Regions from separate parts of the Kitasatospora sp. NPDC029367 genome, predicted to be linked through region 1. Evidence: riboswitches for the same ligand, from Rfam matches in the RefSeq annotation. Region 1 holds a riboswitch; the other holds the start of a gene.
What was found. Region 1 has a riboswitch for S-adenosylmethionine ahead of ACZ4W5_RS34920 (aminotransferase class V-fold PLP-dependent enzyme). Riboswitches for the same ligand answer to the same signal wherever they lie in the genome.
Positions count from the first base shown of each region.

Region 2: another riboswitch for S-adenosylmethionine. It lies ahead of thrC (threonine synthase); the one in region 1 lies ahead of ACZ4W5_RS34920 (aminotransferase class V-fold PLP-dependent enzyme).

Region 1 is NZ_JBVHYH010000101.1:20,064-23,461, reverse strand. Features, by position in the region: gene ACZ4W5_RS34930 (rhomboid family intramembrane serine protease) at 1-76, shown strand, start outside; gene ACZ4W5_RS34925 (Lrp/AsnC ligand binding domain-containing protein) at 119-400, shown strand; gene ACZ4W5_RS34920 (aminotransferase class V-fold PLP-dependent enzyme) at 404-1,768, opposite strand; SAM riboswitch class IV at 1,821-1,938, opposite strand; gene trpD (anthranilate phosphoribosyltransferase) at 2,211-3,287, opposite strand.
Region 2 is NZ_JBVHYH010000099.1:24,254-27,651, forward strand. Features, by position in the region: gene ACZ4W5_RS34670 (cold-shock protein) at 1-49, opposite strand, end outside; gene ACZ4W5_RS34675 (MoaD/ThiS family protein) at 600-878, opposite strand; gene thrC (threonine synthase) at 906-2,186, opposite strand; SAM riboswitch class I at 2,204-2,339, opposite strand; gene ACZ4W5_RS34685 (glucosyl-3-phosphoglycerate synthase) at 2,489-3,398, shown strand, end outside.

The DNA.
Region 1 (3,398 bases):
GCACGTGATCGGCTTCTCGGCGGGCTTCCTGTACGCCTGCACCGTGGTCGGCCACCCCCCGAGACGCCCCGGCTGAGGCCCGATACGCTGGCCGCACCCGCATCAAGGAGCCCGAACTGTGATCACCGCCATCGTCCTGATCAAGACCAGTGTCGACCGCATCCCCGAGATCGCCGAGGCCATCGCCGCGATCGAGGGCGTCAGCGAGGTGTACTCGGTGACCGGCGGATACGACCTGGTGGCGATGGTCCGGGTGCGCCGCCACGACGACCTGGCCGAGGTCATCCCGGGCCGGCTCAACAAGGTACCGGGCGTGGCCCACACGGAGACCCAGATCGCCTTCCGCACCTACTCCCAGCACGACCTGGAAGCGGCCTTCGCCCTCGGCCTGGACGAGTAGGACTCAGCCCGCGCGGCGCGTGTCGGCGACGCAACGGCCGCCCTCGTTGCGGTAGTTCCACGCCGCGCCGTCCGTGACCAGCTCGCGGACCGCGGCCAGGAAGCGCTCGACGTGCTCGTCCGGCGTGCCGGCCCCGAAGCTCACCCGGATCGCGTTCAGGCTGCGCTCACCGGGCAGCGAGGGCTCGGGCGCCCCGCACTCGGAGGGCGCCGAATCCTCGTCACCGAGCAGGGTGCGCACCAGCGGGTGCGCGCAGAACAGTCCGTCGCGCACGCCGATGCCGTACTCGGCGGACAGCGCGGCCGCGAAGTGCGAGCTGTTCCAGCCGCGGACGACGAAGGACAGCACGCCCACCCGGGCCGAGCCCGCCCCGAACAGGTTCAGCACCCGGACCTCGGGGATCTCCGCCAGCCCCGCCGTCAGCCGCTCGACCAGCTCCCGCTCCCGGGCCTCCAGCGCGTCGAAGCCGGCCTCGGTGAGCGCCCGACAGGCCGAGGCGATCGCGTAGGCGCCGATGACGTTCGGCGAGCCGGCCTCGTGCCGGGCCGGGCCGGTGTGCCACTGCACCGCCACCGAGCCGTCCAGCTCCCGGGCCACCGTCCGGGTCGCCCCGCCGCCGGCCAGGTAGGGCTCGGCCGCGTCCAGCCAGTCGGAGCGGCCGGCCAGCACCCCGGCGCCGAACGGCGCGTACAGCTTGTGGCCGGAGAAGGCGATCCAGTCGACGCCCAGCTCGCGCACCGAGACCCGGTGGTGCGGGGCCAGCTGGGCGGCGTCCAGCACCACCCGGGCGCCGTAGCGGTGCGCGGTCCCGGTCAGTTCGGCGACCGGCCACAGCTCGCCGGTCACGTTGGAGGCGCCGGTGACGCACAGCAGCTTCGGGCCCTCCGGCGCCGCGGCCAGCGCCTCCTCCAGCGCGGCCACCGCCTCGGCCCGCGAGCGCGGCGCCCGCAGGTAGCCGACCTCCAGCCCGGCGTGCGCCCACGGCAGCAGCGAGGCGTGGTGCTCGGTCTCGAAGGCGAACACCCGGGTGCCGGCCGGGACGGCGGCGGCCAGCAGGTTGAGCGAGTCGGTGGTGGCGCGGGTGAAGACCACCTGGTCGCCCTCGCGCAGGTCGAGGAACTCGGCGACGGTCCGGCGGCTCTGCTCGAACAGGTCGGTGGACAGCTGGGAGAGGTAGCCGGCGCCGCGGTGCACGCTGCCGTAGTAGGGGGCGTAGGCGGCGACGTCGTCCCACACCCGCTGGAGCGCCGGCGCGCTGGCCGCGTAGTCGAGCGCCGCGTAGCCGACCTTCTCACCGCTGACGAGCGGGACCTCGACGTCGTGGCCGAGGACGGCGAGCGGGGCGGTGGTTCCGAGGGAGAGGGACATGGGGATGCACTCCTTCACGGGGTAAGGGACCCCGGGAGTGCAGATCGTCCGGTGTCCGCGCTTGTCGCGCGGACGGCTTGCCCGGCGACCCGGTCCTCACCCAGGGCACCCCGCCACGGACGGAGGGTTGCCGGACAGCCAGCTGGGGCTTGGCGCTGTCACTCATGACCTGGCGAAGACTCTAGGTCGGGTACGTCGGACGGTCAAACAGGCATCCACCATCCGGACTGTGTCTTCGCCCGCTCGCCTCCGGGGCGCTCGGACCCGGCGCCGACGCTCGTCGCTCCGGCGCTCTCCCCCAGCCTCCGGCCGGGGGGACCCCCATCTCGCTTGTCGCTCCTCGACTTTCGACACCGGCGCGCCCCTTCGGCTCGGGGCGGGTACATCGGGGCGGACACGAAGGGCCCGTGCCGACGGATCGGCACGGGCCCCAACTACCGCCTCAGATCCGGCTGGTGGCCTCCGACCAGCGCCGCAGCAGGTCCTGCGCCCGGCCGGAGTCGATCGCCTCGGCCGCCCGCGCCATGCCCGCCGCGAGCTGCTCCGCCAGCGGGGCGTCGCCCAGGTCCAGTGCGACCAGCGCCGCCGCCGTGTTCAGCAGGACGGCGTCCCGCACCGGCCCGCGCTCCCCGGCCAGCAGCCGGCGCGCGACCTCGGCGTTGTACGCGGCGTCGGCCCCGCGCAGCGCCTCGATGCCGACCAGCTCGATGCCGACGTCCCGCGGGTCGAAGGTGGTCTCGGTGACCACGCCGTCGCGCACCAGCCAGACCCGCGAGGTGGTGGTGATGGTCAGCTCGTCCAGCCCGTCGTCGCCGCGGAACACCAGCGCGGTCGCCCCGCGCCGGGCGAGCACCCCGGCGATCAGCCCGGCCAGCCGGGTGTCGAAGCAGCCGATCGCGTGCGAGGTGACCCTCGCCGGGTTGGTCAGCGGGCCGAGGATGTTGAAGGCGGTGGGCACCCCGAGGTCGCGCCGCGCGGTGGCGGCGTGCCGCATCGAGGGGTGGAACTTCGCCGCGAAGCAGAAGGTGAGCCCGACCTCCTCGGCCACCTGGGCCACCCGCCGGGAGGAGAGGTCCAGCGCCACCCCGAGCTTCTCCAGCACGTCCGAGGAGCCGCTGGAGGAGGAGGCCGCCCGGTTGCCGTGCTTGACCACCTTGGCCCCGGCCGCCGCGGCGACGATCGCCGACATGGTCGAGATGTTGACGGTCTTCGCCCGGTCCCCGCCGGTACCGACGATGTCGACCGCCGGGCCGGGGATGTCCAGCGGCTCGGCGTGGTCGTACATCGCGTCCACCAGCCCGGCGATCTCGTCGACCGTCTCGCCCTTGGCCCGCAGCGCCACCATGAACCCGGCCACCTGGACGGGGGACGCCTCGCCGCTCATGATCCGGTCCATCGCCCACGCGGTGGACGAGCGGTCGAGGTCCTCCCCCTTCAACAGCGCCGCCAGGAGGTCCGGCCAGGTGCGGACCACCTGCGCGGGGTCGGTACCACCGTTCGCAGGGTTCACGTTCACCATGGCTGACTCCAGCTGTTGTCGGTTCCCCCGCGATGGGGGACGTCCGTACGGATGGAGCCAGCCTATCGAGCGGCGGGGCGCCTACGGCGCCCTCATCTCCAGTACTGAGAC
Region 2 (3,398 bases), on a different contig from region 1:
AGCCGTAGCCCTTCTCCGCGTTGAACCACTTGACGGTGCCCTGAGCCATTCCGAACTCCCCTAGTGCTGTGCTGGCCCTTCACGGGCCCGCAGGTCGCGGGCCCGGGTCTGGTTTGAAGGCCGGCCCGGGGAACCCCCCCTGGGCGCAGCCGTGCACGCCGCAATCCTCCGCACCGGGGCGCCGGACGGCTTCCGTGAGCGGCTGATTACGTCGACCGCCGCTGAATGTATCCGGATCGACGCCCTCTGCAACAGGGTCAGCCGCCGGGAATTCCGCAGCCCCGTCAAGAGACAAGAGCGAACAAACCGGGAGAAAATCGGCAATCAGCGCCGGACATAGCGGACGAATTACTCAAATGCCTGCAGGAATTCTGACATCTGCCTGACATGTTTCACGGCCCCGGCCCCGGGGCGGTCTCAGCGTCCGGACGAGCTCCGGCGAAGCACCCACTGCCGGAAGGGGAAGCCCTGTTCCCAGCAGAGCCACACTCTACTCCGACTCCGACCGAAAATATTCCCGCCGAAATGCAAGCGGCCGCCCGCACGCACGGAGAGTGGAATTCCGTACGCGCGGACGGCCGGGAAACGGCGGGAACGGCTCAGCAGCCGCCGGCCACCGCCGGAATGATCGAAACGCTCGCACCGTCCGTGATCCCGGTCGCCAGACCGTCGGCGAACCGCACGTCGTCGTCGTTCACGTACACGTTGACGAAGCGGCGCAGCTTGCCGGTGTCGTCCAGGATCCGGGCCGCGATGCCCGCGTGGTTGTGCTCCAGGTCGGCGATGACCTCGCCCAGGGTGGCCCCCTCGGCGGTCACCTCGGCCTCGCCGCCGGTGTAGGTGCGCAGGATGGTGGGAATGCGGACGGTGGCGCTCATGACTCTCCTAGCGGGGTGGGGGGTGGATCAGGCGGACGCGAGGCCGGCGGCGTGGAAGGAGTCCAGCGTCGGGCGGATGACGGCGGTCATGCCCGCCTCGGAGACGGCGTCCAGCGTCTTGAGGCCGTCCCCGGTGTTGATCGCGACGGTCTCCTTGGCGGGGTCCAGCAGGCCGGTCTCCACGAGCTTCTTCAACACGCCGACGGTCACCCCGCCCGCGGTCTCGGCGAAGATCCCCTCGGTCCGGGCCAGCAGCCGGATCGCCGCCACCACCTCCGCGTCCGTCACGTCCTCCACCGCGCCGCCGGTCCGCCGGGCGATGTCCAGCACGTACGGGCCGTCCGCCGGGTTGCCGATCGCCAGCGACTTGGCGATGGTGTCCGGCTTCACCGGCCTGATCACGTCCCGGCCGGCCTTGAACGCCGCCGACACCGGCGAGCAGCCCTCCGCCTGGGCGCCGAAGATCCGGTACGGCCGGTCCTCCACCAGGCCCAGCTTGATCAGCTCCTGCAGCCCCTTGTCGATCTTCGTCAGCTGCGAGCCCGAGGCGATCGGGATGACGATCTGCTCCGGCAGCCGCCAGCCGAGCTGCTCGCAGATCTCGTAGGCCAGCGTCTTGGAGCCCTCGCCGTAGTACGGCCGCAGGTTGACGTTGACGAAGCCCCAGCCCTCGCCGGCCGGGTCCCCGATCAGCTCCGAGCAGAAGCGGTTCACGTCGTCGTAGTTGCCCTCGATGCCGACCAGCTCACCGCCGTACACCCCGGCCATCACGACCTTGCCCTGCTCCAGGTCGTGCGGGATGAACACGCAGGAGCGGAACCCGGCCCGGGCCGCCGCCGCGCCCACCGCACCCGCCAGGTTGCCGGTCGACGAGCAGGACAGCGTGGTGTAGCCGAACGCCCGGGCCGCCTCGATCGCGCAGGCCACCACCCGGTCCTTGAACGAGTGCGTCGGGTTGCCCGAGTCGTCCTTGACGTGCAGCTGCGCGGTGAACCCGAGCTCCCGGCCCAGGTTGTCCGCCTTCACCAGCGGGGTCCAGCCGGGGTTCAGGTTGGGCTTGGAGGCGACGTCGGCCGGCACCGGCAGCAGCGGCGCGTACCGCCAGATGGACGCGGGGCCGGACTCGATCCGCTTGCGCAGCTCCTCGGCGCGCTCGCTGCCGAACTCGTAGGCGATCTCCAGCGGCCCGAAGCACTCCGCACAGGCGAAGCTGGGGCCGAGCGAAAAGCGGGTCCCGCACTCCCGACAGGACAGCGCGGCGGCGGGGCCGAGGTCGACGGAAACGGGTGCGACGGTGTCGATAGCCATGATGGCGGAGGCCTCTCTCCTCATCTTCCCCGCGGCGCGGACGCGCCACAGGCCGGAATTGGCACCTGTCCCGCCGGGGCCTGTCGACGACAGCCGAGCGAGAAGGTTGCCGGGACGTCAACGGGCCGTTCCCTCAGTCCCTCTGGATGAGCTTGTGAAATTGTGGTGGTGCGCAGCGGCGACCCCGGCGTGCAAAGGTCCGGCCGCTGTACGAAGACTGTATCCGAAGGCGTCAAACCTGAACGGGACCGTCCGCCAAGCGAGATGACCCGTCCCACCCGATCCCGCCGAGGAGAGTCACCGTGCCCGCCGAACCGACCCACGCGCTCCTCCCGCAGGCGGCGTCCTGGCTCCGCCGCCGCTCGTGGAGCGCGGCCGATCGGCCGGTCGACGCCCTCCTCGCCGCCAAGCGGCGCACCGGCCGGACGGTCAGCGTCGTCCTCCCCGCCCTCGACGAGGAGGCCACCGTCGGCGACATCGTGCGCACCGTCCGGCGCGAGCTCATGGACCGGATCCCACTCGTCGACGAACTCGTCGTGGTCGACTCCGGCTCCACCGACGCCACCGCCGCCGTCGCCGCCGAGGCCGGCGCCCGGGTGGAACACCGTGACCGGATCCTCCCCCGGCTGCCCGCCGTCCCCGGCAAGGGCGAGGTGCTCTGGCGCTCGCTGCTGGTCACCCGCGGCGACATCGTCTGCTTCATCGACGCCGACCTGCGCGAGTTCGACCCGGCCTTCGTCTCCGGCATCGTCGGCCCGCTGCTCACCGACCCCGACATCCACCTGGTCAAGGCCATGTACGACCGCCCCCTCGAAGTCGGCGGCTCCGCAGCGGGGGACACCGGCGCGATCGTCCCCACCGGCGGCGGCCGGGTCACCGAACTCGTCGCCCGCCCCCTGCTCAACCTCCACTGGCCCGAACTCGCCGGCTTCGTCCAGCCCCTCGGCGGCGAGTACGCGGCCCGCCGCTCACTGCTCGAACGGCTGCCCTTCCCCACCGGCTACGGCGTCGAGATCGGCCTCCTGATCGACGCCCTGGACCTGGTCGGCCTGGACGCCCTCGCCCAGGTCGACGTCGGCGTCCGGCACCACCGCCACCAGGACGGCCAGGCCCTCGGCCGGATGGCCGCCACCATCTACCGCACCGCCCTGGAACGCCTCGACCGCTCGCACCGCCTCAAGGCCTCCGCCGACCTCGTCCACCCCCACCTCA